Regions from separate parts of the Rhizobium sp. BR 249 genome, predicted to be linked through region 4. Evidence: riboswitches for the same ligand, from Rfam matches in the RefSeq annotation. Region 4 holds a riboswitch; each other region holds the start of a gene.
The links. Region 4 has a riboswitch for cobalamin ahead of nrdH (glutaredoxin-like protein NrdH). Riboswitches for the same ligand answer to the same signal wherever they lie in the genome.
Positions count from the first base shown of each region.

Region 1: another riboswitch for cobalamin. It lies ahead of QD408_RS05370 (CbtB domain-containing protein); the one in region 4 lies ahead of nrdH (glutaredoxin-like protein NrdH).
Region 2: another riboswitch for cobalamin. It lies ahead of cobU (bifunctional adenosylcobinamide kinase/adenosylcobinamide-phosphate guanylyltransferase); the one in region 4 lies ahead of nrdH (glutaredoxin-like protein NrdH).
Region 3: another riboswitch for cobalamin. It lies ahead of bluB (5,6-dimethylbenzimidazole synthase); the one in region 4 lies ahead of nrdH (glutaredoxin-like protein NrdH).

Region 1 covers NZ_JARWKX010000004.1:25,785-32,960, reverse strand. The annotation lists gene QD408_RS05380 (putative bifunctional diguanylate cyclase/phosphodiesterase) at 1-1,049, opposite strand, end outside; gene QD408_RS05375 (histidine phosphatase family protein) at 1,518-2,066, opposite strand; cobalamin riboswitch at 2,122-2,272, shown strand; gene QD408_RS05370 (CbtB domain-containing protein) at 2,298-2,507, shown strand; gene QD408_RS05365 (CbtA family protein) at 2,622-3,356, shown strand; gene QD408_RS05360 (hypothetical protein) at 3,353-3,976, shown strand; gene QD408_RS05355 (sulfite oxidase-like oxidoreductase) at 3,961-4,623, opposite strand; gene QD408_RS05350 (sensor histidine kinase) at 4,735-6,609, shown strand; gene QD408_RS05345 (sigma-54-dependent transcriptional regulator) at 6,606-7,176, shown strand, end outside.
Region 2 covers NZ_JARWKX010000026.1:462-7,637, forward strand. The annotation lists partial or broken gene cobN (cobaltochelatase subunit CobN) at 1-1,853, opposite strand, end outside; gene cobW (cobalamin biosynthesis protein CobW) at 1,857-2,912, opposite strand; gene cobU (bifunctional adenosylcobinamide kinase/adenosylcobinamide-phosphate guanylyltransferase) at 2,917-3,426, opposite strand; cobalamin riboswitch at 3,708-4,103, opposite strand; gene QD408_RS21690 (chloride channel protein) at 4,331-6,121, shown strand; gene QD408_RS21695 (adenylate/guanylate cyclase domain-containing protein) at 6,125-7,176, opposite strand, start outside.
Region 3 covers NZ_JARWKX010000024.1:75,871-83,046, forward strand. The annotation lists gene QD408_RS21155 (NADP-dependent malic enzyme) at 1-210, shown strand, start outside; gene QD408_RS21160 (low molecular weight protein tyrosine phosphatase family protein) at 234-554, opposite strand; gene QD408_RS21165 (DUF2865 domain-containing protein) at 764-1,858, shown strand; gene bluB (5,6-dimethylbenzimidazole synthase) at 1,871-2,560, opposite strand; cobalamin riboswitch at 2,602-2,788, opposite strand; gene QD408_RS21175 (methyl-accepting chemotaxis protein) at 3,009-4,883, shown strand; gene QD408_RS21180 (hypothetical protein) at 4,943-5,527, shown strand; gene QD408_RS21185 (3-deoxy-7-phosphoheptulonate synthase) at 5,832-6,899, shown strand; gene QD408_RS21190 (hypothetical protein) at 7,027-7,176, opposite strand, start outside.
Region 4 covers NZ_JARWKX010000017.1:118,381-125,556, reverse strand. The annotation lists gene nrdE (class 1b ribonucleoside-diphosphate reductase subunit alpha) at 1-2,097, opposite strand, end outside; gene nrdI (class Ib ribonucleoside-diphosphate reductase assembly flavoprotein NrdI) at 2,076-2,477, opposite strand; gene nrdH (glutaredoxin-like protein NrdH) at 2,491-2,712, opposite strand; cobalamin riboswitch at 2,975-3,200, opposite strand; gene QD408_RS17385 (heavy metal translocating P-type ATPase) at 3,331-5,598, opposite strand; gene QD408_RS17380 (MerR family transcriptional regulator) at 5,670-6,092, shown strand; gene QD408_RS17375 (TIGR03862 family flavoprotein) at 6,165-7,176, shown strand, end outside.

The sequences.
Region 1 (7,176 bases), on a different contig from region 4:
TGCTCGGGCCAGGCGAGCGCGTCGCCGCAGGCCTGGGCGAGAAGATCCTCGAACAGAGCGGTGATCATGCCGGTTTCCTCGGCGATGCCGATGAAGACGGGCGGCGGAATGTTGACGCCATCCTCGCCGATCCACCGGGCCAGCGCCTCGAAGCCGCAGAGCTGGCCGGTCTTGAGGTCGATCAGCGGCTGATAGAAGGGTTTGATCGCCTTCTTGGAGATCGCGGCGCGCAGCCTCGTTTCCAGCGCGGCGCGTTCCGCCACCTTGTCCTGCATCGAGGCTTCGAAGACGAGATGGTGGTTGGGGCCGCGCGATTTTGCTTCGTACATGGCAAGGTCGGCGCGGTGCGCGGCATTCTCAAGCGGTTCGGCTCCCTCGGCCCAGCGGTCGTAGCCGACGCTGGCGCCCACTTCGACGGCAAAGCCGTCTATGTGAATCGGCCGGGTGACGGCCTGGATCAAAAGCTTGGCGAAACGCTCCTCGCGCTGCGCCGTCAGGCCGAAGGCGACGATGATGAATTCGTCGCCGCCGAAACGATAGACGCAATCGGCATTGCCGATTGCGCAGATACGCTTGGCGACCTCGATCAGCAGGACGTCGCCGCCCTTGTGGCCGACGAGATCGTTGACTTTCTTGAAACCGTCGAGATCGACGGAGAAGATGGTGACGTTGCGAGCCCACTCCTCGATCTCGGCTTCCTCGTCCAGGATCGGCCGCGAGAGGATCTTGCGCTCGAAGGCGTAGCGGTTCGGCAGTCTGGTCAGATGGTCGTGGGTGGCTGTCCAGTCGGCCTTCGCCTGTGCGGTGGCGCGCAGCTCCATTTCCTTGCGCAGGTCGGCGATGCGCAGCACGGAATAGATGAAGCTCATGGCGCCGGCGATGCCGAGGGCAAGAATGAGCTTGTTCGCTCCGTACTTGCCGAAACCGGTCATGAAGGAGACGAGGCCGTCGTCGAAGTGCAGCAGCGTGCTGAGGATCCAGAGGGTTACTCCGAACACCACGACTGACACGCATTGCCTTCCGGCCCTGCTTTGGAAAAACGCCGGCATTATTGCCTTCTCCATCTCCACCCTGCGCCGAGGTATCACGAAAATCTGAAATGTTCGTTGAAACCAGAAGGCGAATTGTTGGAGAAGCAGCCTGTTTCGGCGCTACAGGGGCAGCGATTGCGCTGCGGCCGTTCGTCGGCGCGGCTGGGAAGACAGGGGAGTCGGGTTGAACGGCGAGGGGAGAGAGCGGGAAGAACGAGGGCGAGCGTGCTGCCGCATCGCTCGCCCTGTCTCGCTTTTTCAGGCGGTGACGATCAGCAGCGGGACGCTGACGACCAGACCGACCAGAATTACGGTGAACGTCGCAACCCGCATCAAACGCAGGCGCCGCGTACGCTCCCCACTCCAATCATATGTCATGTCTTCCATCTCCTTGGGACAAGGAAGTAGTCCCGGTCAAACCCGGTTCAATAGAGATGACGCTATTTGCTTGCGTAAGGCTGGACAGTATGAGGGGTATCTAATTCTCTAGAAGCGCAGTGACCAGCGCTGTCCATTGCTGGTCATACGAACGACCGCCAGCGGCTCGACGTCGATGAGCCAGAAGGACGGGAGCGGCGCCTCAAGCACATGCGCGGTCGCCGCCCGGATGACGGCCGGGTGGGTGACGGCGATCACATGGCCTCCGAGCAGGGATTGCTCGTCCATCCAGCCGGCGACGCGCCTGCGCAGGCCGAGAAAGCTCTCGCCTCCGTGTGGGGCGGCTTCCGGATCGCTCATCCAGACCACGAGATTCTCCGGCTCTTCAGTCCCGATCGCCGCTATCGATCTGCCGGCCCAGCGGCCATTGTCGCAGTCGGCAAGCCGCTGTTCCATTTCGGCTTCGAGACCGAGTGCTGCAGCGGTCTGGCGGGCGCGCAAAGCCGGGCTGGTGACGATACGGTCGGCGTGGGGCAGGCGGGCCATCCTGCCGGCTTCCTCGACCGCTTTGTCTTCCAGCGGTTCGTCGAGCGGAAACAGGGCCTTGCGGCTTGCCGCCGTCGCGCCGTGGCAGATCCAGGTGAGGCGCGTATTCACCATCGTTCCGATCTCCGCAATGTGGTGGGGACGGCGCTTTGCCGGCTCGTGAAGTTTCGTTGACAGTCTCTCCGGCGTGCAGATATAACCGTGGCGTTGCGGGTTTGGAAGCCGGTGGAAATCCGGCGCGGTCGCGCCACTGTGACCAGCGTGTCGAAACTTCTTCGCGCTGGAAGTCAGACCCTGCCGCACAACACTCTTTCGACTGAACGCGTCATTCCGGAGGAATACATGTCTGACACTACTTTTGCACCTGTCGCGGCACCGGCGCCGATCCCGGTAGGGGAAATCCTGCCCTGGGCGATCTTTGGCGGCCTGCTGATGCTGATCGTTCTCTATTTTGTCGGCACCGAGGAAGGCGCGATGGCGCTGTTCAACGGCATGTATGTGCACGAATTCGTGCATGACGCCCGCCATCTCCTCGGCTTTCCCTGCCACTAAAGCGCATCGCGATCTTTCAGATTCGCTTCTCGCGCTTTAGGTCTTTGTTTTACGCATGTCGTTCTCGCAAAACCGCTGCACAGTTTTGCGCGACATGCTTAGGGGGATACTGACATGGTTGGAAATCTTCTGCTTCGCGGCATGCTCGCGGGCGTGATTGCCGGCATCCTGATTTTTGCCTTTGCCCATACCTTCGGCGAGCCGCTGGTCGATGCGGCGATCGCCTTCGAGGAGGCGAGTGCCCAGGCGGCCGGCGAAGCCGCCGAACCTGAGATCGTCAGCCGGGCCACGCAGGCCGGTCTCGGCCTTTTCACCGGCGTCATGGCCTACAGCATTGCTGTCGGCGGGCTTTTTTCGCTTGCCTTCGCTTTCGTGCACGGCCGCCTCAGCAGCCTTTCGCCGCGCGGCACCTCGGCCGTCATCGCCATTGCCGCCTTCGTGGCGGTCGTTCTGGTTCCTGCCGTCAAATATCCGGCCAATCCGCCGGCGGTCGGCAATCCCGATACGATCGGTGTCAGGACCGAGCTGTTCTTCCTGATGATCGTCGTTTCGCTCGCCTCGCTGATTGCGGCGGTGGCGCTTTCGCGCCGCCTTGCCGGACGCTTCGGTCTCTGGAACGGCGCGATCATCGCCGGCTCCGCCTATCTCGTCTTCATCGGTGCGGTTCTCTATCTCTTGCCGCCGATCAACGAGGTGCCGGAGAATTTCTCGGCGATGGTGCTCTGGCGGTTCCGCACGACCACGCTCGGAATGCACGCGATCCTTTGGGCAGCGCTCGGTATTGTTTTCGGAGCGCTGGCCGAAAGGCGTCTCGGCGCCAAGAGTGGTCTACGGCCAGCTTTCCGGTGATCCGGCGCGACGACAGGCTTGGTGTTCTCCTTGGGGCAAGCCTGCTTCTCATCATCGCCGGTGACGCCTGCGCGCATTCTCGCAGCGCAGGCGGCAGCCATGGCGGTATCGATATCCCGGAAATTTCCCACGGCGAGATGGCAGTGATTTCGGACTATCGCCGTGGGATCATCGACCTCGCATCCCGTGCAGTCGATACCAACGAGCCGTTCCGCCGCGTGCTGAACTATGCCGAGATCCAATATTCCTATTGCCTGTGGGGCAGGGTGCCGGGCAGCGTGACGGACGAGGAAAGTCCGTTCAACGAATGCGCCCATGCCTATCTCGCGGCAACGAAAGCCGTGCTGATGGCGATGCGGGAGATGCCGCTGGAGGCGCCTGCAGCAGGAGAAATCATCTCCGCCGTCGACGCCGATATGGTGCGGCGTGGGCTTGCGCTCGTCACCTGCCAGTTCAGCGGCGAGGCCTTTAACACGGCCGATATCATCAAGCCGCGCTGGAGCAAGATACCACTTCATTTCGCCAGCATGGCGTCACTGGCGGGGCTTGCCGCCTTGTTGGGGTTTGCCGTCCTGGCGCTTCGCCGTTTCCTGCGGCCGAAGGCTCAATCGTCGGAATAACGCTGCTCGCGCCACGGATCACCAAGCATGTGGTAGCCGTTCTTTTCCCAGAAACCGGCCTCATCGGCAGCGATCAGCTCGATGCGGCGCAGCCACTTGGCGCTCTTCCAGAAATAGAGATGCGGCACGACGAGGCGCATCGGGCCGCCGTGATCTGGTGTCAGCGGCAGACCTTCCCATGAGGTCGCGAGGATCGCGTCCTCGGCGGCGAAATCGGCAAGCGGCAGGTTGGTGGTATAGCCGTCGTAGCTCGTCAGCATGACGTAAGCTGCTTCCGGCCTCGGCATGGCACGATCGAGCAGATCGCGCGTCGAAACGCCCTTCCATTTGTTATCGTAGCGCGACCAGGTGGTGACGCAGTGGATATCGCTGATCTTGCTGCTCTGCTCGATCCCCTGGAAATCGGCCCAGGTGAGGGTAAGAGTCGTTTCGACAAGGCCGCGTACCTCAAGCCGCCAGCTCTCGGTTGAGATGACGGGCTGCTGGCCGAGATCGAGCACCGGCCAGTTCTTGACGAGGTGCTGGCCGGGCGGCAGGCGCTCGGCCTCGGGGCGGCTGATGCGGCCGGTCAGGAACTTGCCCTCTGCCGCCCAGCGGCGCTTGGAGCTGGTGAGCTTGCTGTCGGCGGGCGTCTGGTCGTCGCTCATGGAAGGGGTCTCCTTGCGGTGCCGCAATAGGACATTCACCCCTGCGGAGTGTCAAGTTTCGGCGCGCTCTTGGAAAACCTCGCTTGCCTCATTAAACTGAGCCCGTCGGGCATGCCTTGCTGGGGAGTGAAGGCAGAAAGGGAGGAGCCGGATCTGTCTTCGAGATATCGTGCGATAGCGGCGCTGCTGGTGGTGCCGCTCGTTATTTTCGCCTTCTTCACCTATGGAAGCGCGATTGCGACGCGTGCCTATATGCAGGAAGCTTCGGCCCAGGCGGGAACGGCGCTGCGCCTTGCCGTCTCGGCGCTCAGCGGCCACCTTAACCGCTACGAGGCGCTGCCGGCGCTGATCGCCGATCACGACGATATCAAGGAACTGGTCAGCGCGCCTGACGACATGGTGCTGCGCGGTGCCGCCAATCTCTATCTCAAGGAGATCAACGGGCTCTTGAAATCCTCCGACATCTATGTGGTGAAGCCGGACGGGGAGACGATCGCGGCGAGCAATTATGATGGACCGGGAAGTTTCGTCGGCCAGAATTTCAACTACCGCCCCTATTTCCAGGAAGCGATCGAAGGCCGGCAGGCCCGGTTCTACGCTCTCGGCACCACGTCCCTGAAGCGCGGCTATTATTTTTCGGCCCCGATCAGGGTCGGCGCGGATATTCGCGGCGTCATCGTCTTCAAGGTCGATATCGACATGATCGAATCCTCCTGGAGCGGCGGGGAATACAAGATCTTCGTTTCAGATCCGGAAGGCATCATCTTCATGTCCGGCAGTCCGGAATGGCTCTACGGCGCGATCCTGCCGCTGACGGCCGACCGTATCGCCCGCACGGAAGCGTCGCGGCGCTATGCCAATGCGAAGCTCACGGCGCTGCCGGTGACGCGCCATCGCTTCGAGCCGCATGATCTGATGACGCTTGCGGGCGACCGGAGCTCAAGTGAGTATCTGGTGCTGTCGCATTACATGCCGGCCGAGGACTGGACGGTGAATGTGCTGATGGAGACGAGTTCCATCCGCGCCCAGGCGCGCACCGCGCTTGTTGCCGTCTTTCTCATCCTTTGCATTGCCGGGCTTGCCGTGGCGGTCATTCGCCAGCGGCGGGCGCGGCTGGCCGAGCGCATGCAGATGCAGGCCGAAGCGCGGGGTGAACTCGAGCGGCGGGTGGAGGAGCGCACGGCGGATCTTGCCCGCGTCAACAGCCGCATCGAGGAGGAGATCGCCGAGCGGCGGTTGACCGAGCAGCAGCTTCGCCAGACCCAGGCCGATCTCATCCAGGCCGGTAAACTTGCCGGGCTCGGGCAGATGTCGGCTGCGCTTTCGCATGAGTTCAACCAGCCGCTCGCCGCCGCCAAGACCTATACGGACAGCGCTTCCGTGCTGATCGATCGCGGCCGGACGGAGGAGGCGCGCGACAATATAAGGCGGATCGGCGGGCTGATCGACCGGATGGCCTCGATCAGCCGCCACCTGCGCAACTTCGCCCGCAAACCGAACGAGAAGCTCGGGCCGGTTCCCCTCGACGAGGCGATGCGCGATACGCTGGAGATCATCGCCTGGCGGCTGAAGGCGGCCGACGCCGAGCTCCGGCTCGATCTCGGAATGCGGCCGCCGGTCGTGCGTGCCGGCTCGGTGCGTCTCCAGCAGGTGCTGGTGAATGTGATCTCCAACGCGGCCGATGCGGTGGAAGGCCTGGATGACAGGCGTATCGAGGTTTCGGCCTTCGAGGAGGCCGGCAAGGTGGTGCTGACGGTGCGCGATCACGGACCCGGCGTGCCGGCGGCAATCGCCGAGCGTATCTTCGATCCCTTCTTCACGACTAAGGGTGTCGGCAAGGGGCTCGGCCTCGGGCTTTCGATCTCCTACAACATCGTCAAGGATTTCGGCGGCAGCCTGACGGCTGCCAATCATCCCGAAGGGGGCGCGGTGTTCCGTATCGAGCTGCAATCGGCGGCAGGGCTGATGCCGGAGGCAGCGGAATGAATGATGCGAAAATCCTGCTCGTCGACGACGAGGAAGAATTGCGCCGCTCGACGGCGCAGGCGCTGGAGCTCTCCGGCTTCAGCGTCGAGACTTTTTCGAACGGCGATCACGTGCTGGAGCTGATCGGCTACAGCTTTCCCGGCGTCGTCGTCAGCGATATCCGCATGCCCGGCATGGACGGCATGACCTTGATGCAGAAGATCCGCGAGATCGATCAGGAGGTGCCGGTCATTCTCGTCACCGGCCATGGCGACGTGCAGCTTGCGGTGAAGGCGATGCGTGAAGGCGCCTATGATTTCATCGAGAAGCCGTTCACGCCTGAAATGCTCGCCGGCGTCATCCGCCGGGCGATGGAGCGGCGCGGCCTCGTGCTCGAAAACCGGCTGCTGAAGGCAGTCGCCGGCAAACGCGACGATATCGAGGCGCGGTTGCCGGGCCGCACCCAGGTGATGGTGGATCTGCGCTACCGCATCCGCGCGATCGGCGCCAGCGATGCCGATACGCTCATCGTCGGCGAGACCGGGGCAGGCAAGGAGGTGGTGGCGCGCGCGCTTCACGATATCAGCG
Region 2 (7,176 bases), on a different contig from region 4:
GTACCCTCACCGGGATCGTTGACGATGAAGGGATAGAGATGCGGCAGCGGCCCGAGGATCGCTTCGGGGTAGCACGTCTCCGACAGCGCCAGTGCTTTGCCCGGCAGCCATTCCAGATTGCCGTGCTTGCCCATGTGAATGACCGCATCGGCGCCGAACTCTTCGCGGAGAAAAGCATAGAAAGCAAAGTAGCCGTGCGGCGGCACCAGATCGGGCGAGTGATAGCTCTCCTTGGGATCGATGTTATAGCCGCGCGCCGGCTGGATGCCGACGAGCAGCCCGCCGAAGCGCGCAAAGGGCAGCGCGAAAGCGCCATCCCGCAGATAAGGATCGGCCTCGGGATCGCCCCAGCGCGCCGTCACTTCATCCTGAATCTGATCGGGAAGAGACGCAAAGAAGCTCTTGTATCGACTCAGGGAAAGCCTCTCGCGCACCACCTTACCGTCGAAGCCAGAATTGGTCGGCCCCATCATCAGATACCGCATGAGCGCATCGCCATCGGCGGGAATATCGGCGATGGAATAACCGGCCCTCTCTATCGCCCGCATCACCTCGACGGTGCCGGCAGGCGTATCGAGGCCGACGCCATTGCCGAGCCGTCCATCACGGTTCGGATAATTCGCCATGACGAGCGCAACACGCCGCTCCGCCTCCGACCGCTGCCGCAGCCGCGCCCAGTTGGCGGCAAGGGCAGCCACATAATCCATCCGCCCCGTATCCGGCTCGCTGGAAACGATATTGGCCTCGACATCAGCATCATAACGGGCCGCCGCCTTGAAGGAGACGGCGCGCGACAGCACCCGGCCATCCACTTCCGGCAGCGCGACATTCATGCCGAGATCGCGGGCCGAGAGCCCTTGCGACGAGGCAGCCCAGGCCTCCCGCGACGAAGCGGAAAAGATCGCCTGCAGCACGACGGCGTCATTCGCCTCAAGCACGGTCGGCTCGCGATCCGCGCCGGGGGCGGAGACGGCAAAGCCCGTGGTGTTGATGACGACATCGGGTTTGAGGTCAGTGAAGATGGATTCGAGAATGCCTTTGGAGACGGGGTCCTTGAGGCTGTAGGCGAAGACCGGCAGGGGATTAAGGCCTCTTGCTTGCAACGCTTGGATCAAGGCTTCGACGGGTTTGGTTTCACCGCTCTGGACAAGGGCGCGGTAGAAGGCGATGGCGACGACGGGGCGGATCGTAGGTTCGGTTTCCACCTCTTCTGTCGTACAGGCAATGCTCCCGTCTGCCGTCGAGGTCGTGGCTGCGGGAGAAACGCCAGAAACCAGCCTCTTCCACTCCTCAACCCCAACCAGTCCCCGCCCCGGCCACCAGATCCCCGCCTTCATCAACGGCGCAGCCGGCGCCGGCTTCTCCTCGCCCGAAAGCATCGCCGCCGCATAGGCCAGAAAGCCCCGCGCATTGGCGTCACCACCTTCGATCAGATAGCCCCACAGCGCATTCAGATCCTCCAGCGCCACATTCGAAAACGGCGTCAACCCCGCATCCGGCTTGGAGTCCCCCGGCAGCACCGCAATCAGCGCACCGCAGCGCGCCGCCACCGCATGCAGCGCCTCCAGCGCATAGTGAAAATAACTCGCCCCACCCAGCGCCCGCACGATGATCAGCTTCGCATGCCGCGCCGTCCGTTCAACGTATGTATCGACCGACATCGGATGCTTCAGGCTCATCAGGCTCGCAAGCCGCAGCGAATACCCTGTCGCCCCGCCGGCATGAGCCGCGGCAATTGCCGCAAGCTCGGTATCGGCAGCCGAGAGGAACAGGATATCGCCCGGCGACTGACCGAGGTCTATCGCCTCGTCGCCATCGCTGATCGTTCCCTGCTGGGCCAGAAGCAGATGCATTCTCTATCCTCGGACGAGCGCTTCGATCGCCTTGCGCACCGCGCCCTGATCCATCTCGTGCAGGCCGATGACGACGAGGCGCGTGCCGCGCGTTTCGCCCTGCGCCCAGGCGCGGTCGAAATACTGGTCGATACGGGCACCCACGGCCTGCAGCTGCAGGCGCATCGGCTTGCCGGAAACGTCGACGAAGCCCTTGAGGCGCAGCACGTCATGCTCGGCAATGACGCCCTTCAGCTTCTCGACGAACACAGCCGTATCGGCGATTGCGCCGAGCTCGACGACGAAACTGTCGAACTCATCGTGGTCATGCGGCTCGCCATCCTCATGCTCCAGTTCGTGATGGGACTTGCGGTTGGCGATATCGTCTTCCGTGCCGATGCCGAGGCCGAGCAGCACGCTGGCCGGCACCTCGCCATTCCTGGCTTCGATCATCACCGGCTTGCGGGCAATGCGCGAGGCGACTTCGCTCTTCACGCGGCCGAGACCGTCGGCGTCGATCAGATCGGTCTTGTTGAGCACGATCAGGTCGGCACAGGTCAGCTGGTCCTCGAACAGTTCCTCGATCGGGCTTTCATGATCCAGCGATTCATCCTCGGCGCGGCGCGCATCGACGGCATCGTGATCGTCGGCAAAACGGCCGGCCGCGACGGCGGCGCTATCGACCACGGTGATGACGCCGTCCACGGTGACTTCGCTGCGAATATCCGGCCAGTTGAAGGCGGCGACGAGCGGCTGCGGCAGGGCAAGGCCCGAGGTTTCGATGACGATATGATCCGGGCGCTGGTCGCGCTCCAGAAGCTTGGTCATGGTCGGAATGAAATCGTCGGCGACCGTGCAGCAGATGCAGCCATTGGTCAGCTCGATGATGTCGTCCTCGGTGCAGTTTTCCGCCCCGCAGCCCTTCAGCACATCGCCGTCGACGCCGAGATCGCCGAACTCGTTGATGATGAGCGCGATCTTCTTGCCGCCGGCATTGGTGAGCAGGTTGCGGATCATCGTCGTCTTGCCGGCGCCGAGAAAGCCGGTGATGACGGTTGCGGGGATTTTCTGCTGGTTCATGCACTTAACCCTTCATTTTCAGCGGCAGCCCTGCCGCGACGAAATAAACTTCCGCAGCCTTCGCCGCGATCATCTGGTGCAGCCTTCCAGCATGGTCGCGAAACTCCCGCGCCATGCGGTTCTCCGGCACGATGCCGAGGCCGACTTCATTGGAAACGATGACGAGCCGCGCCTTCGCCTGCGGCAGAAAGGCGGCAAGCGCCGCAGCCTGAACCGCGATATCGCGCCCCTCCATCATCAGATTGGTGAGCCACAGCGTCAGGCAATCGACCAGGATCGCCCTGCCCTCGCCATCGATGGCCGCAAGCCGCTCGGCAAGCTCCAGCGGCTCCTCATGGGTGATCCAGGAGGGGCCACGATCGTCCTTGTGCTGGTCGATACGCGCCTGCATCTCATCGTCCCAGGCCCGGCCGGTGGCGATGTAATGACGATCGAGGCCGGTCGCGATGATGAGGTTTTCGGCGAAGCGGGATTTGCCGGAGCGTGCGCCTCCGAGGATGAGGGTGGTGGTCATGACAACACCGCCAGTAGAGGAAGCGCGCGTGCTCCTCGACCTCCCTCATTCCTGTGCTTGTCACAGGAATCCAGCGTGTCCAAGTCCTTGGGCACGAAAGACTCATTCAACAGCGTTATAGCTTCATTCACCGCGCAGACGCGCGGTGGCTGGATTCCTGTGACAAGCACAGGAATGAGGGAAGAGAGAGAGGCGCGCACCACACAAGGCAGCGCTGAATTCAGTCGTTCAGCCAAAACAACCTCCGTGCTGGCAGCGGGCGCTTTGCCCAGGGGTGGGCTTTTCGCCCGGCACGGGATGGCAGGTCTCCTGGCTCGCGGGTATCGGCCGCGATCGGGGCAAACCGTTTCCGGTCGCCCTGATCGTGCCGGCGGATCTGCCTCGCCTTCCCGGCTGCATTGGCGAAGAGGTGGACGATTCGTAGAAATAGAGGCGTCCGGCCCCGGTTGATCACCATGCATGTCCAGTGGCTTTTCCGGCATCTCCTCCGCTTCGCCCGCCCGCACCATTGCTGGCTGCCGGCGAAAAGGGCTCGATGCCGGATGGAAGACCCTGACCGCTCTACAGTCGCGGGGTCGGCTGTGATGAAGGCGCCCGGTTTGGGTCCACCCCGTCACATTCCCTTTTCATCCGGAAGGGCGCAACGCCGATCCGGAACCATCCGTTATGTCAGGATGGTTAGGCAAGCCGGGGATTGAAGTCAACCGGCCTTCGCAGCCGCTCTCGGCGCGGATTACCTGCGGCTTCCAAGCCAATACGACTGACTCTACCGGAAATATCGTCTTTTATCAGAGGCTTACGTTATGAATATTTGATCGGCGCGCCGGCTTTTCGCCGCAATTCCGTTGCAAGCGGACTGCACCGTCACCCTTGACCGGGTCTCTCCCCGCCTAGTTGTCTAGCCATGCTTATGAAATTGGATCGGCGCCGCCTGCGCGCGCTGCGTGTTTTCTTCGACCCGGGGCGGCTGCGCGCGCTGACCCGCCGCAGCGAGGTCGGCCTGTCGCTGGCAGGCGCCGTCGTCGGCATCGCCTCGGGACTTGCCGTCACCGGCATGAGCTTCGTTTCCAATGAACTGCACCAGCTGGTCTTCGGTATCTCGGACGACGAAAGGCTGAGTTCATCGCTGATCGACGACAAGCTGCTGCTGCTCACCGCTCCCGTCATGGGCGGCCTGCTGCTCGGGCTGCTGTTCTTCGTGCTGGCGAAACGGCGAAAGAAGCCGATGGTCGACCCGATCGAGGCCAATGCGCTGCATGGCGGCCGCCTGTCGCTCACCGACAGCATCATCGTCGCCGTGCAGAACCTGATTTCCAACGGTTTCGGCGCCTCCGTCGGCCTGGAGGCCGGCTATACCCAGCTTGCCGCAGGCCTCGCCTCGAAATTCGGCCTGAAGCTGCAGCTTCGCCGCTCCGACCTGCGCGTCCTCGTCGGCTGCGGCGCGGCCGGCGCCATCGCCGCCGCCTTCAACGCACCGCTGACCGGCGCCTTCTATGCCTTCGAGCTGATCATCGGCACCTATACGATCGTGTCGCTGACGCCGGTCGTCACCTCCGCCCTCGTGTCCACGCTCGTCGCAAGGCTGCTTGCCGAGGGTGATTTCACCATCGATATCGGCAGCTTCGGTTCGGTCGTGCCGGCCGACTATGTCCCGGCCCTGCTGCTCGGCGTCTTCTGCGCCGGCGTCGGCATCCTCATCATGCAGGGCGTCGCCTTCGTCGAGGAGCTGGCGCGCAAGAGCTCCATCGCTCCGCCTTTCCGGCCGGCGCTCTGCGGCATCATCGTCGGGCTTCTCGCGATGATTTCGCCGCAGGTGCTCTCGGCCGGCCACGGCGCATTGCATCTCAACCTGTCGCGTGATGTCGCGATCCCGGCGCTGATCGGCCTCTTCCTGCTGAAATCGCTCGCCTCGGCGATCTCGATCGGCTCCGGCTTCAGGGGCGGCCTGTTCTTCGCCTCGCTGTTCATGGGCGCCCTGCTCGGCAAGCTCTTCGCCTATTGCGGCCCCTATTTCGCCGATGCGACGCTGACGCCTGCGATCTATGCCGTGGTCGGCATGAGTTCGCTTGCCGTCGCCGTCATCGGCGGCCCGCTGACCATGACCTTCCTGGCGCTCGAAATCACCGGCGACTTCCCGATCACGGCGCTGGTGCTCGCCGCCGTCATCACCTCCTCGCTCGTCGTGCGCTCGACCTTCGGCTACTCCTTCGCCACTTGGCGCTTCCACCTGCGCGGCGAAAGCATCCGCAGCGCCCACGACGTCGGCTGGATCCGCAACCTGACGGTGGACAAGCTGATGCGATCAGACGTCAAGACCGCACGGGCCGGCATCTCGCTCGAAGAATTCAAGCAGGCCTTTCCTATCGGCTCGACCCAGCGCGTCATCCTCGTCGAGGAGAGCGAAAAATATGCCGGCCTCGTTCTGGTCCCGGAGATCTACGCCAACCCGACCGACGTCCAGGATGAGGGCAAGGCGCTTTCCGATTTCATCCGCTACCGCAACGATTTCCTGCAGCCGCAGATGAACGCCAGGCAGGCGGCGGCGATCTTCGACAAGACCGAAAGCGAAGCGCTCGCCGTCGTCAACAACCTGATCGAGCGCAAGGTGGTCGGCCAGCTCAGCGAAAGCCACACGCTGCGCCGCTACAGCGAAGAGCTCGACCGCCGCCGCCGCGAGGTGTCGGGCGAGATCTGACCACTATGTCTCGTCGGCGAGCCGGTAAACGTCGGCCTTCTTCGAAACGCCGCGCAGCTCGAACGAGCCGAGATGCTCGCAAGGCGCAGCACAGGTCTTCGCAAAACTCTCCGACATCAGGAGCGGCTGTTCGAGCGTGCCGCAGAGCTTTTCAAGCCGCGAAGCCTCGTTGACGGCCCTGCCGATCACGGTGAAATCCAGCCTGCCGTGAGCGCCAACATTGCCGTAGAAAACCTCGCCGAGGTGCAGCACGACGTCGACCCCGATATCGGGGCCGCCATTGCCCGTCCGCTCGCGATTGAGCGCGTCGGTTGCCTCCAGCAGATTCTGCGCCGAAGCGAGCGCCGCCATACAGGCCTTCTGCGGATCGTCCGCATCCGTCGGGAAGATCGCCAGCACGCTGTCGCCCATGAACTTCAGGATCTCGCCGGAGTTTTCCTCGACATGCCGGTCGATCAGCTCGAAATGCTCGTTGAGAAAACCGACGATCTCCTCGGGCTGATAGACCTCGGTCAGCGCCGTGAAATTCCTGAGATCCGCAATCAGGATCGCAGCATTGATCGAGCCGCCGGTCCCCCTCTGGGTTTCGCCGGCAAGGATACGCGCGCTCGTCCTGGCGCCGGTATAGACCGCCAGGATTTCGGTCGCGGTGTTCGATGCCGCCACGCGGTAGGCCGCCAGCCCCAGCGCTGGGAAAAACCCCTCGATGACCGCCAGCTGTTCATCGGAAAATCCGTCCGGCGCGTCGCTCGTCAGCGAAAAACCGAGCCCGCGCAGCGCAACCTCCTTCGGGAATTCGCAAAGGTTGATCACATGGTCCGTGCCACCGGCAAGCGCGAATTCGCGAAGCTCGGCATATTGCAGGCCCTCGCCCTTCGCCAGGTTCCACCGTCCCGTATTCTCGCCTCGGTTCAAAAGGTAGAATATCGGCGTGTTCTCGAAGTTGCGCTGCGTCTCGCTGCCGTGTCCGGCCGTTTCGATGATCGTGACGCCGCCCCTGACGAAATTGGCCGCGATGCCGCGATACATCGGATGGATGGACGGCATCCGGATGC
Region 3 (7,176 bases), on a different contig from region 4:
CATGACGAGGCGAACCTGCTCGTCTTCCCGAACCTCGATGCCGCCAACATCACGCTCGGCGTTGTGAAGTCGATGACCGACGGCCTGCATGTCGGCCCGATCCTGCTCGGCGCTGCCATGCCCGCCCACATTCTCGCCCCCTCGGTGACGTCCCGCGGCGTCGTCAATATGGCGGCATTGGCCGTCGTCGAGGCATCGCAGCCGGCATAAGCCGGCTGCCGGCGAAATTGAACCTACAGATGCTGAGGGACTTTAGCCTTCAGCAGCTGGATGAGCGCAGGGTCCATGAAATCGTAATCATCTGGAATATGAAGGCATATCAGGCGCTTGCCTTTGAGAGCTGACCTGTACCTGTTCTGAAGTTTCGTACGGTGAGCTCTTTCCATGACGAACACGATATCAGCCCACTCGATCTGCTCGGCGGACAGCGGGTTTTCGGCATCATTGTTCGTGCCGGCCGAGGAGACCTCGATGCCTGGCCAGTCGGCGAAAACCTGTTCCGCAGTCGGACTGCGAAGCTTGTTCTGGCTGCATATGAATAGGACGTTTTTCACGTTTGGCTTCTCTGACGGTATATGTTTCGCGATAGCACAATTCCTGACGCAAGCGAAACCGAAGGCCGCCATCGCCTTTGCTGGAAAAAATCGCGAAAATGCGCTAAGAATTTAGCTCAGCTTCTTAAGAGAAACACGCTAAGAGAAACCACGCGGCGAAGTGACGTCGCATCGATCCTTCGACCGTGTGCTCATTCCGGGACGACGCCGTGAAACGCCGAAACCTGTCTCTTGTTCTTCTTCTTGCGTTGGCATCGCCCGCCGCCGCGCAGTCCGGCGCTATCTGCAACGACCTGCGCGGCCGCCTCGCCGACCTGCCGCGATCGATCGGCAACAACAATGGGCCGGAAGCGCGCCAATATGCCAGCGCCATGGCCGAGCAGAACCTCGAGCTGCGCAAGGTTCGCAACGATCTGCGCAGCTACGGCTGCACCTCGGGCAGCATGGTCGTGATCGGCGGCGAGAATGCCGATTATTGCGCCGAGCTCTCGCAGGCCGAAGCCCGGATGATCGACAATATCCGCTATCTCCAGGATCGCCGCGACGAGCTGCGCGGCCAAGGCGATGACGGCGCGCGCCGCGAACTGATGGCCGCTCTGGAGCGCAACGGCTGCAACAGCGAAAACTTCTATGCGCCCTCCGAACGCAGCGCCAACGATCCCGCCCCCAGCATCGAGGAGCAGGCAATGCGCGGCGACACCTTCATTCCGCTCGGCGGCGGAGGAGAGATCGACCCGCGTTACGGCCTGCCGCAAGCCCAGATGCTTTCACCCGTCAGTACCATGTGCGTGCGCAGCTGCGACGGCGGCTTCTTTCCGATCAGCTCGAACGCCACGTCGGTCGATTTCGGCCGGGACGCCGAAACCTGCGCCAAGATGTGCCCCGGCATCGAGACCCAGCTCTTCTATCGCGACGTCAGGAGCACGGAAGCCTCGAACATGATCTCGGTGGCGACAGGCACGCCCTACAGCGCCATGAAGAACGCATTCGCCTATAAGAACCGCGCACCCGGCGAAAAAAACGCCTGCGCCTGCAATCTCACCGCCTACTACAATGAGATGCGCGGCAAGCAGGCTCTGAGCCAACCGCCGCAGCAGGGTTCGATCACCACCATCCATACCAATCCGCCGGCAAAGGATGCCGCGGTAGCGCCGCCGCCGCAGCAGCCATCCGTTCCGGAACGTCCTTACGATCCCACGCAGAACAAGGTCCGCCAGGTCGGCCCGCAATTCCTGGCCGGCGACCAGGGCTCGATCGACCTTGCCAATCCGGCAAACCCCGGCCCGCAGCCCCAGCAGCAATGATTGCGACGCTGATCAGCGCTCACTCCGCCCCCATTCATCGTGAAAGACCAGTTCTTCGAGCGGCATCCTTTGCCGCCAGCCTTTGACCGCGAGTTCGGGCTCGTCATAGAGCCGGTCGACGAAGCCGGCGCAAAGCCAGGCGACCACCTCGATATGATCGGGTATGCCGAGAATGGCTTTCAGATCGTCTTCGCGAAAAATGCTGACCCAGCCGATGCCGATGCCTTCGGCGCGGGCCGCAAGCCAGAGGTTCTGGATCGCGCAGACTGTGGAATAGCTATCCATCCTGGGATTGTGCGTGCGCCCAAGCACCACGCTGCCGCTGCGCGTGGGATCGCAGGTCACGCATATGCCGAGCGGCGCCTCGACGATCCCTTCGAGCTTCAGCGAGCGGTATGCCTGCCGCCGCTCGCCTTCGAACATCAGCGCCGCCTCCTCGTTCGCCTTCACGAAGGCATCGCGCACCTCAGCCCTCACCTCGGCGCTTCGAACCAGAACGAAGTTCCACGGCTGCATGAAGCCGACGGAAGGCGCGTGATGGGCAGCCGTCAGCAGCCGCTCCACGACATCGTCAGGCAAGGGATCGGGCAGAAACTGGCTGCGAACGTCCCGCCGCGTCATGATCGCGTGATAGACGGCCTCGCGTTCGGCCATGGAAAAACCGGATGCCGCTGACAGGGCATCCTCGTCAAAGGGTCGCATCGTCAAATCCCCAACAACGCAACCGCCCGCCGTCCGCGCGGGTTGGGTCTATCTCGCCAGGCCGGTCTTCTGACTTGGCGTCATCCGTCTGCCGCAGCCTTCCCGGCGAAAACCAGTGGCGTGTTGAACGGCAGACGTCGGCCTTACAGCGTTGGGCACGTTCCGGCCTTGCACCGGATTCCCGATTCTCCCGCCTCGACGGCGGGCACCTGACGGCGCATCTATTTCAGGAAACGGGGGCTGCGGCAAGCCGAGCCGGATAATGCGCACCAAAGCCCTTTCACTTTATCATTTCTTTACAAAAAAAATACAGACTGCAATTGCGCGTTTTGGGTTGCAAGGAGGACATGGGCATGAGTGCTCATGCTGCGACCGCCGGCGTCGATGCCCGTGTTGATAGGCCAGTCGAGAGCAGCTCCGACTGCGCTGCGTTTCGAGGCCCCGCGGCATGTTCCATTTTCTAAAAACGATGCCTCTGACAGCCAAGCTGTCGGCAATCATCGTCGCCGTCAATCTCTGCGGCATCTCTGCTTTCGCCGCCTACACCTGGATGCATGAAACCCAGGCATTGATCGATAGCGCCAAAACGAACTGGTCCAAGGATGTGGAACAGTTCGCATCCGTGGCCGCCGGCGGCGTGAAATGGGGCAAGGCGAATGCCGTTAGAGAGGCCTATTCGCTCTACCGCGACGATCCCTCGCTCGACCTCGTGCAGTTTGCCGCTTTCAACGCGGATCTCGCCGCCGTCGATACCTGGACACGCGACGGCATCGGCGGCTTGCCTGCAACCGACGATTTGAAGAAGAGCCTCGGTGCCAAGCCGGAAAAAACGACGATCGACGACGGCGGAGTGTCGGCCGGTGTCGTCACGATCATCGCGCCCCTCCCGCTGGACAAGTCGGGCAAGGCCACCGGTTACATCGTGACGAACTGGTCCGTCGAGAAGATCGCTGCCGAAGTCCAGCAGAAAGTCTTCGTTTCGCTGATCACGCAATCGGTGATCACCGCCATGGCCGTCATCGCATTCCTTCTCGCCATGCGAAGCCTCGTCGGCCGCCCGCTCAGAATCCTCAGTGGAAGAATCAGCGCTCTGCAGAAAGGCGACCTGGCCTCTCCCGTCACCTATAGGGAAAATGGCGACGAAATCGGCTTCCTCGCGCGGGCGCTGGAGGTTTTCCGTGAGGAAGCGATTGTGAAGGTCGAAAGGGAACGGGCTGCTGCCGAGCAGAGCGCCTCTCTCGATGCCGAAAGGGCGCGCAACGCATCCTTGACGGAAGAGTCGAGCAACACCCAGCGGCTGGTAATGAACACGCTCGCCAATGCATTGGAACGGCTTGCCGCAGGTGACTTCTCCACGCGCCTCGCCGACCTCGGCCCCGAATTCGATAAATTGCGGCAGGATTTCAACCGCATGGTCGAAGCGGTCGCAGCCGCGCTGACCGAGATCAAGACCGCCTCCGTCGCAGTCGAAGGCGGCTCGAGCGAGCTGGCATCCTCCGCGGATCAGCTCGCGAAACGCACCGAGCAGCAGGCGGCAGCACTGGAAGAAACCGCGGCAGCGCTCGATGAGGTGACGACGACGGTCAGAACATCGTCGCAGCGGGCCGAAAGTGCCGGGCAGCTGGTCGAGGAGACGAAGCGCAGCGCGCATGTCTCGGCCACGGTGGTGCGTGATGCCATCGGAGCGATGGACCGGATACAGACCTCTTCCAGCCAGATCGGCCGCATCATCGGCGTCATCGACGAGATCGCCTTCCAGACCAACCTGCTGGCGCTGAACGCCGGCGTCGAGGCCGCGCGAGCCGGCGAGGCCGGTAAGGGCTTTGCGGTCGTCGCCCAGGAAGTGCGTGAACTCGCCCAGCGCTCGGCAAATGCCGCGAAGGAAATCAAGAACCTGATCAATGTATCGGGCGATGAGGTTGCAGCCGGCGTCGGACTGGTGAACCAAACCGGCGATGCCCTGCTGAAGATCGAGGAGCAGATCAACCGCATCAGCGACAGCATCGCCTCCATCGTCCAGTCCTATCGCGAGCAGGCGACAGGCCTGCAGGAGATCAACGGCGCGATCAACCAGATGGATCAGGCGACACAGCAGAACGCGGCAATGGTCGAAGAAACCAACGCGGCCTGCCAGGAACTGCTCACGCAGGGCCGCCTTCTGCAGGACTCGGCCGGCAGGTTCACCGTCGGCGCTTCTGCCGCCGGCCAGCCCAGACCTGCTCAACCCGTTCGCCAGCCTCGCCCCGAGCCAAGGAGCTTCACGCAGCGGCATGCAGGAAACGCCGCCGTTGCCGCTTCTCCCGGCGCCTGGGAAGAGTTCTGACGCCATCAGCCTTCAATAATGAATTCCTCAACAACCGATCATCAGGAAGGGAACAGAATATGAAAAGAGTTGTCACCGCATTGCTTATTGCCTGCAGCGCATCTGCCGTGCCCATGGGTGTCTCCATGGCGCAGGATGCCGCTCAGCTTGCCCCGATCGCCGACTACGTGAAGAGCGATGTCACGCCCTGGCTCAGCGATCCCGCCATCGTCGACGCCCTCAAGGCGCAGGACGCCACCAACGCCAACCTGAGCGCAGCCGATATCGACGCCCTCGACAAGAAGTGGCGCGCCGAAGTCGACGGCTCCGATCACTCGATGATCGACGGCGTGCTCGGCAATGCGCTGTCGAAATTCCTGCAGGAAAAGAAGGCTGCTTCCGGCGGCAAGATCACCGAGATCTTCGTCATGGATGCCAAGGGCCTGAATGTCGGCCAGAGCGACGTAACCTCCGATTACTGGCAGGGCGACGAAGCCAAGTTCCAGAAGTCCTTCGGCGCCGGCAAGGACGCCGTCTTCATCGACGAGATCGAGAAGGACGAATCGACCCAGACGCTGCAGTCGCAGGCGAGCGTGACGATCTCGGACGACAAGGGCACTCCGATCGGCGCCATCACCATCGGCGTGAACGTCGACGCCCTCTGATCTGCCAAGGCTGCAAGGCCTGAAAAGCACGTCGCATCGGAAAACCGATTGCGACGTGCATCATGGCCGCTGCCGATGCTCGATTTCAGGCTGCAGATTCCACGTGACAATGAGACGCCGCCACGCTACACACGGCGCATGTCGATCACTTCTGTCTACGCCTCGCGATTTTATTCGTACCGCTGCTCTCAGCGGATGCGGGTCCATGCGTAACTGAAGTCGACGCGACGACAACCCGAACAGCCGCTAGTCTACCTGGCGGCTTTTTTGTTTCCGCACGGTATGACCAAACAGGAGCCATGCCGTGTCCGATACTATCGATGATCTGCGTATCCTCGAGATCACCCCGCTCACCAAACCCGCCGATGTCATCGCGGAAATTCCCCGAACCGCTGCCGTCAGCCAGACCGTGACCAGCAACCGCAATGCGATCCACAAGATCCTTGAGGGCAAAGACGACCGCCTGATCGTCGTCATCGGCCCCTGCTCCATCCACGATCCGGTTGCCGCCCGCGAATATGCCGCGCGGCTGGCGGAACAGCGGCAGCGCTTCTCCGGCGACCTGGAAATCGTCATGCGCGTCTATTTCGAGAAGCCCCGCACCACCGTCGGCTGGAAGGGCCTGATGAACGACCCGCATCTCGACGGCAGCTACCGCATCGAGGAAGGGCTGCGGATCGCCAGGCGCCTTCTGCTCGACATCAATGCGATGGGCCTTCCCGCCGGCGTCGAATTCCTCGAGACGATCACGCCGCAATACATTGCCGATCTCGTCAGCTGGGGCGCGATCGGCGCCCGCACGACCGAAAGCCAGATCCATCGCCAGCTCGCCTCCGGCCTCTCCTGCCCGATCGGTTTCAAGAACGGCACCGATGGCAGCGCCCGCGTCGCGCTCGATGCGATCCTCGCCGCCTCGCAGCCGCATCACTTCCCCGCCGTCACCAAGGACGGCCAGGCGGCCATCGCCTCGACCAGAGGCAACGAGGACTGCCACATCATCCTGCGCGGCGGCAAGCGCCCGAATTATGAGGCGGCTGATGTCGAAGCGGTTGTCGGCGAAGCCGTCAAGCTTGGCGTCGATCCACGCATCCTCATCGACGCCAGCCATGCCAACAGCAGCAAGGACCCGATGAACCAGCCAAGGGTGGTCAAGGACGTCGCCGCACAGATCGCCGCGGGCAACCGCCACATCAAGGGCATGATGATCGAAAGCAACCTCATCGCCGGCCGCCAGGATCTCGTCCCCGGCAAGCCGCTGGTCTACGGCCAGTCCATCACCGACGGCTGCATCGACTGGGACATGTCTGTTGGCGTGCTGGAAGATCTGGCCAAAGCTGCCCGCGAGCGGCGCAAGGCAGCCGTCGCAGCCTGACAGACAGCATCAAGCGCGGCGGGCAGATATCCCGCCGCCCATTCACAGGTCAATCTTCGTCCAAAAGACGCTGGCCCTCATCGGTCAAGAAGCCGCCCATGTTGGCTCGATCGCCGGTGAGGGCTTTTCACGACGTGCGCCTGCGCAGGCACTTAGAGGCGACGACCATATTATAAGCGGTCACGGTTCGGATAGAGTCGAGATATTCATTCTCGTCATAAACGACGTCACTTAAAAACAAGAGCGCAATCTTGTCCTGTGACTGGAGCATAAGCTC
Region 4 (7,176 bases):
GATCGTCTTGATGCCCTTCTTCCAGGCGTAGATCTGCGCCTTGTTGATGTCGCGCGTCGTTGCCGTGTCCCGAAAGAACAGGGTCAGCGACAGGCCCTGGTCGACATGCTGGGTGGCTGCCGCATAGGTGTCGATGATTTTCTCCGGCCCGATCTCGTAAGCGTCCTGATAATAATCGAGATTGTCGTTGGTCATGAACGGCGCCGGATAATAGACGCGGCCGATCTTGCCTTCCTTGCGGATCTCGATCTTCGAAACGATCGGATGGATCGAGGAAGTGGAGTGGTTGATGTAGGAGATCGAGCCCGTCGGCGGCACCGCCTGCAGGTTCTGGTTATAGAGGCCGGAGGTCATCACCGCCTTCTTCAGCGCAAGCCAGTCTTCCCGCGTCGGAATGTGGATGCCGGCAGCGTCGAAAATCGACTGCACCTTCTCCGTCGCCGGCTTCCATTCCTGCTCCGTATATTTGTCGAAATATTCGCCCGAGGCATATTTCGAATTCTCGAAGCCCTTGAAGCTCGCACCACGCTCGGCCGCCAGCAGGTTCGAGGCGCGGATGGCGTGATAGGTGACCGTATAGAAATAGATATTGGTGAAATCGACGCCTTCCTCGGAGCCGTAGAAGATGCGTTCGCGGGCAAGATAGCCGTGCAGGTTCATCTGGCCGAGGCCGATCGCATGGCTCTCGTCATTGCCCTTCTCGATCGAAGGAACCGAGGCGATATGGCTCATGTCGGAGACGGCCGTCAGCGCCCGGATCGAGGTCTCGATCGTCTTGCCGAAATCGGCCGAATCCATCGCCGCTGCGATGTTCAGCGAGCCGAGATTACAGGAAATATCCTTGCCGAGATGCTTGTAGGAGAGATCGTCGTGATACTCGCTCGCCTCGCTCACCTGCAGGATCTCCGAGCAGAGATTGCTCATGGAGATGCGGCCGGCAATCGGGTTCGCCCGGTTCACCGTGTCTTCGAACATGATGTAGGGATAGCCGCTCTCGAACTGGATTTCGGCGATCACCTGGAAGAATTCGCGCGCCTTGATCTTCTTCTTGGAGATGCGGGCATCCGCCACCATCTCACGGTACTTTTCCGTCACCGAGATCTCGGTGAGGGGTACGCCGTAGACCCGCTCCACGTCATAGGGCGAGAACAGATACATATCCTCATTGTTCCTGGCGAGTTCGAAGGTGATGTCGGGCACGACGACCCCGAGCGACAGCGTCTTGATGCGGATCTTCTCGTCGGCATTTTCGCGCTTGGTGTCGAGGAAGCGCATGATGTCGGGGTGATGGGCGTGGAGATAGACCGCGCCCGCGCCCTGGCGCGCGCCGAGCTGGTTGGCGTAAGAGAAACTGTCTTCGAGCAGTTTCATCACCGGGATGATGCCGGAGGACTGGTTCTCTATCTGCTTGATCGGCGCGCCGGCCTCGCGGATATTCGTCAGCGACAGGGCCACGCCGCCGCCGCGCTTGGAAAGCTGCAGCGCCGAATTGATGGAGCGGCCGATCGATTCCATATTGTCCTCGACGCGCAGCAGGAAGCAGGAGACGAGCTCGCCGCGCTGCTTCTTGCCGGCATTCAGAAAAGTCGGCGTTGCCGGCTGGAAACGGCCGGAAATGATCTCGTCGACCATGTCGCGGGCAAGGGCTTCGTCGCCGCGCGCCAAAGCCAGCGCCACCATGCAGATGCGGTCTTCGTAGCGCTCGAGATAGCGCTTCCCGTCGAAGGTCTTCAGCGTATAGCTGGTGTAATATTTGAAGGCGCCGAGGAAGGTCGGGAACCGAAATTTCCTGGCATAGGCCTGGTCGAACAGGTCGCGGACGAAATTGAAGGAATACTGGTCGAAAACCTCCTGCTCGTAATAGCCTTCGGTCACGAGGTAATCGAGCTTTTCCCGGAGATTGTGAAAGAACACGGTGTTCTGGTTCACGTGCTGCAGGAAATACTGCTTGGCCGCCATGCGATCCTTGTCGAGCTGGATCCTGCCCTCATCGTCATAGAGGTTCAGCATCGCGTTCAGCGCATGATAATCGAGCGTTTCAGCCGCTTTCAGCGGCTTTGCGCCCGCATCCCGCGTCAGATTTGTTCCCGTGTCCAAAATCGTCCCATCCCGTCTTTGACATTGGCGACATCCCAGGCCGTTCCCAGAAGCTCGAACCTGTAGAGATACGGCACCTGGCATTTCCGCGAGATCACGTCGCCGGCAAGCCCGTAGGTCTCGCCGAAATTGCTGTTGCCCGCGGCGATCACGCCGCGGATGTTGGAACGGTTTTCCGCATCGTTGAGGAAGCGGATCACCTGCTTGGGCACGGCTCCTTTGCCGCCGTCACCGCAATAGGTGGGCGAGATCAGCACATAGGGTTCGTGAATGTGGATGCCTTCAGCGTCGACGGGAATGCGCGCCGCGCGCAGTCCCAGCTTCTCGACGAAACGATGGGTGTTCCCGGATCGGCTCGAATAATAGACGATCAGCCCCATCGCTTTTCTCCGCTCAGGAGAGCGCGCTGATCATGTCGGGACGGAAACCCGCCCAATGCTGGCTGCCGGCAACCACGACCGGAACCTGCATGTAGCCCATGCCGCGCACGCGATCGAGTGCTTCGGCATCCTCGGAAATATCGACGATTTCATAATCCACGCCCAGGCGGTCGAGGGCGCGATAGGTGGCGGTGCATTGGACGCAAGCCGGCTTGCTGTAAACGGTAACGCTCATCATGTTCCTCGTGATGTCAATGAATTCAGGACACGGGACTGGGATCGGGCGCCGTGCGGCGTCCGGGGCAACGCTTGATAATGATCTGGCAAAGTTGGCGCTTAAACGCCTGACGTCGTCCCTCGCAGAATCTGCGCAGGCGGCGGCCTTGATGCTCTCGACATGACTTCAAACCCCGAAGTGCTCATGCGGACGTTCGGGGCAGCGCAACAGACACGGATTTATTCCGCCTTCGTAGACGCGACCTTCCGGACACCCCGCCCGTGGACGTTTCGTTCGAGGCAGGTCTCCTGGCTCACGGGTCGAAGCACCCTGCCCAGCCTTCCCGGAGCATCATACTCCAGTGACCTGAAATCGGACAGTTGCTCGCCGCTTACAGTTGCGGGGGCAGCTCCGGCATTGCCGCGCCATGATGGCGCAACGCACCGTATTCCCGTCTTAGCCCTCGATCCTCACGAATCGAGGGAACCTCGAACACTAGATATAGTACGCGAATCCGAATTCACGTCAACGGATGGTTTGTGCATCGCGTTACGGCAGGTTTGAAATCGCTGCGTTCCTGTGAAAAACAGGGATAACGAAAGCTTAACGAAACCAGACCGCCATTCGGGAAAACATTCACGCCTTTACACGCAGCAGCCTCAGCGCATTGATCGTCACCAGCACCGTGGCGCCGGTGTCGGCGAGGATCGCCGGCCAGAGCCCGGTAATGCCGGCGATCGTCGTCACCAGGAAGACCGCCTTCAGCCCGAGCGCGATGGTGATATTCTCAAGGATATTGCGCATCGTCCGCTTGGAAAGCGCGATCATCCTCGCCACGTCGCCGACGCGTCCGTGCAGCACGGCGGCATCCGCCGTCTCCAGCGCCACATCGGTGCCGCCGCCCATGGCGATGCCGATATCGGCGGCGGCAAGCGCCGGAGCATCGTTGATGCCGTCGCCGACCTTGGCGACGACGAAGCCCTCGCGCTTCAATTCGCCGACGACCCGCTGCTTGTCCTCCGGCATCATCTCGCCGCGCCAATCGATGCCGAGCATGCCGGCGACGGCTGCCGCCGTCCGCTTGTTGTCGCCCGTCAGCATCATCGCCTTGACACCGGCCGATTTAAGCGCCGAGAGCCCGGCCCCGGAATCCTCGCGCGGCTCGTCGCGCATGGCGATCAGGCCGGCCGCAGCGCCGTTGACGAGCAGCACCGACACACTCTTGCCCTCGTCGTTGAACGCCGTGATGCGCGACTCTTGTTCCCCGTCCAGCGCCCCGCGCTCGCGGGCAGCCGACGGCGACAAGAGATCCAGCGTCTCGCCGCCAACCTTGCCGCTGACGCCCTTGCCCGGCACCGCTTCCAGCTCGAAGGCGGGCGGCACGGGAACGCCGTCGGCCTTGGCGCGGTTGAGGATGGCGAGCGCCAAGGGATGGCTGGAGCCCTGCTCCAGCACCGCCGCGCGCGACAGGAGCTGCGCCTCGCTCAATCCGAAGGAAACGATATCGGTCACCCGAGGCTTGCCTTCCGTCAGCGTGCCCGTCTTGTCGAAGGCGACCATCGTTACCTTGCCGAGCGTCTCCAGCACCGCGCCGCCCTTCATCAGCAGCCCGCGCCGGGCACCCGCCGAGAGCGAAGCGGCGATCGCCGCCGGCGTCGAGATGACGAGCGCACAGGGGCAGCCGATCAGCAGGATGGCAAGACCTTTGTAGATCCATTCGTTCCACGAGCCGCCGAAAAACAGCGGCGAAACGACCGCCACCAGCGCGGCGACCACCACCACGCCGGGCGTGTAATAGCCCGAGAACCGGTCGATGAAGCGTTCCGTCGGCGCTTTCGATTCCTGCGCCTCCTCCACCAGCTTGACGACGCGGGCGATGGTATTGTCGGCAGCGGCCGCCGTGACGCGAACCCTGAGCACTGCATCGCCGTTGACCGTACCGGCATAGACGACTGCATCGACGCCCTTGCGCACCGGCGTGCTTTCGCCCGTCACCGGAGCCTCGTCGACCGCGCTCTCGCCGGAAACGATGACACCGTCCGCAGAGATGCGGTCGCCGGGGCGAACCATGATGATCGCGCCGACGGCAAGGCTTTCCGCCGGCACCTCCCGCATCTGGCCATTGTCTTCGAGCAGCGCGGTCTTCGGCACCAAGGCCGTCAGCGACTGGATGCTTTCGCGCGCCTTGCCCGCCGCCACACCCTCCAGCAGCTCGCCGACGAGGAACAGGAAAACGACGGTCGCCGCTTCCTCTCCCGCATTGATGATGACGGCGCCGACAGCGGCGATCGTCATCAGCATCTCGATCGAAAACGGTGTGCCGGATAGCGCCGCCATGACCGCACGCCGGGCGATCGGCACGAGACCGACCAGCATGGCGACGATGAAGGCATAGGATGCAATCGCCGGCACGAGATGACCGACGGCATAGGCGGCAACGAGCGCCACGCCCGAGAAAATGGTCAGCCGGCCCTTCTTGCTCTGCCACCAGGGACCGGTCATCGGCGTGTGGTCGTGCCCGTGCAGACCTTCGATTTCCTTTTCGCCATAGGCGTGGTCGTGACCATGGCCTTCATGATCGTGATCATGACCCGCGTGATCATGGCTCGCATGATCGTGGTCGTGGCCCGCGTGATCGTGATCATGATGATGCGAACCGCGTTCAGGCACAGAGGCTGCCCCTCCGGTAAAAGGCGAGACGGAATAGCCAAGCCCCGTCACCTTCTTCTCGATCGCCTTGAGGTCGCTGCTGCCGTCATGCCGGACAGTCATCGTGCCCGCCACCACCGAGACGGAAACATCGGCGACGCCTGCCACGCGTCTGACCGCCGTATCGATCTTGGTCGCGCAGGCGGCGCAATCCATGCCACCGACCCGGTATCGTGTCTCGCTCGTCTCAGCCATGATCCGCTTCCTTGTCAAACAGAAGCATCCCACCTACATCCTCTAGCGACTAGAGGTGCAAGAGGAAAATCATGAAAAAGATCACCATCGGCGAAGCGGCTCGCCGGAGCGGCGTCAAGGTGCCGACGGTGCGTTATTACGAGAGCATCGGCTTGCTCGCCGCCCCAGGCCGCAGCGAAGGCAACCAGCGCTCCTTCGAGCCCGCCGACATCAACCGCCTCGCCTTCATTCGCCATGCCCGCGAACTCGGTTTCGAAATCGAGGCGATCCGCACGCTGCTCACTTTGCAGGACGATCCGCATCAATCCTGCGCCTCGGCCGATGCCATCGCCAAGGCCCGCCTCGTCGAGGTCGAGCAACGCATCCGCAGCCTGACGGCGCTGAAGGCCGAGCTGGAAATTATGGTGGAAGGCTGCGGCCACGGCCGTGTCGACCAATGCCGTGTCATCGAGGTTCTCGCCGATCATGGCCAGTGCACGCATTCGCACCACTGACGTGGTTGCGCCCTTGCAGGTGACTCGTCCTCGCGCCAAAACTGCATCAGAAAGAATCGGGCGAAGACATTCATGAACCAGAAGCGGGTTGCGATCATCGGCGGTGGCCCGGCGGGCCTTGCGGCTGCCGAACTGCTTTCGCTCTCCGGTCATTTAGTGACGGTCTGTGACGCCATGCCGACCTTCGCCCGCAAGTTCCTGCTGGCCGGCAAATCAGGTCTCAACATCACCCATTCCGAGGACTATATCAGTTTCGCCACGCGGTTCGGCACAGCCTCCGACCGTCTGCGCCCTGCGCTTGATGCTTTTACCCCCGATGACATCAGGGAGTGGGCTGCAGGGCTCGGGACCGAGACCTTCATCGGCTCCTCCGGCCGGGTCTTTCCGACAGTGATGAAGGCTTCTCCCCTGCTGCGCGCCTGGCTCAGGCGACTGGAAGGCCAAGGCGTTGCCCTGCGCACCCGCCACCGCTGGATCGGTTTTGCCGAAGAGGGCTACGTTTTCGAAACGCCGGAAGGCCGCAGCATCGTCCATTGCGATGCTGCCCTGCTGGCGCTCGGCGGCGCAAGCTGGCCGCGCCTCGGCTCCGATGCGAGTTGGCTGCCCTGGCTGTCGGAAAGGGGCGTCGAGATCGACACCTTCCGGCCCGCCAATTGTGGCTTCGTCATCGGTTGGAGCGCGAATTTCAGTGAGCGTTTCGCCGGCGAGCCGGTCAAATCCGTCACCGCCACATCCGAGGCAGGCAGCATTCCCGGAGAATTCGTCATCACCGCAAGCGGCATCGAGGGCAGCCTGATTTATGCCCATGCCGCCGCACTGCGCGACCGGTTGCAGAGCCATGGCAACGCCATCCTGACTCTTGACCTGGCACCAGGCCGGACGATCGAGAGGCTGGCGCGCGACCTTGCCCGGCAGGACACCAAATCGAGCTTTTCAAACCGGCTGCGCAAAGGCGCCGGCCTCGATGGCGTCAAGGCGGCCTTGCTGCGGGAACTCGTGCCCGAGCGCGAAAGAACCGATCCCGGGCGGCTCGCCGGCATGCTCAAGGCCCTGCCGATCCCGGTTCTCGACACAAGGCCCATCG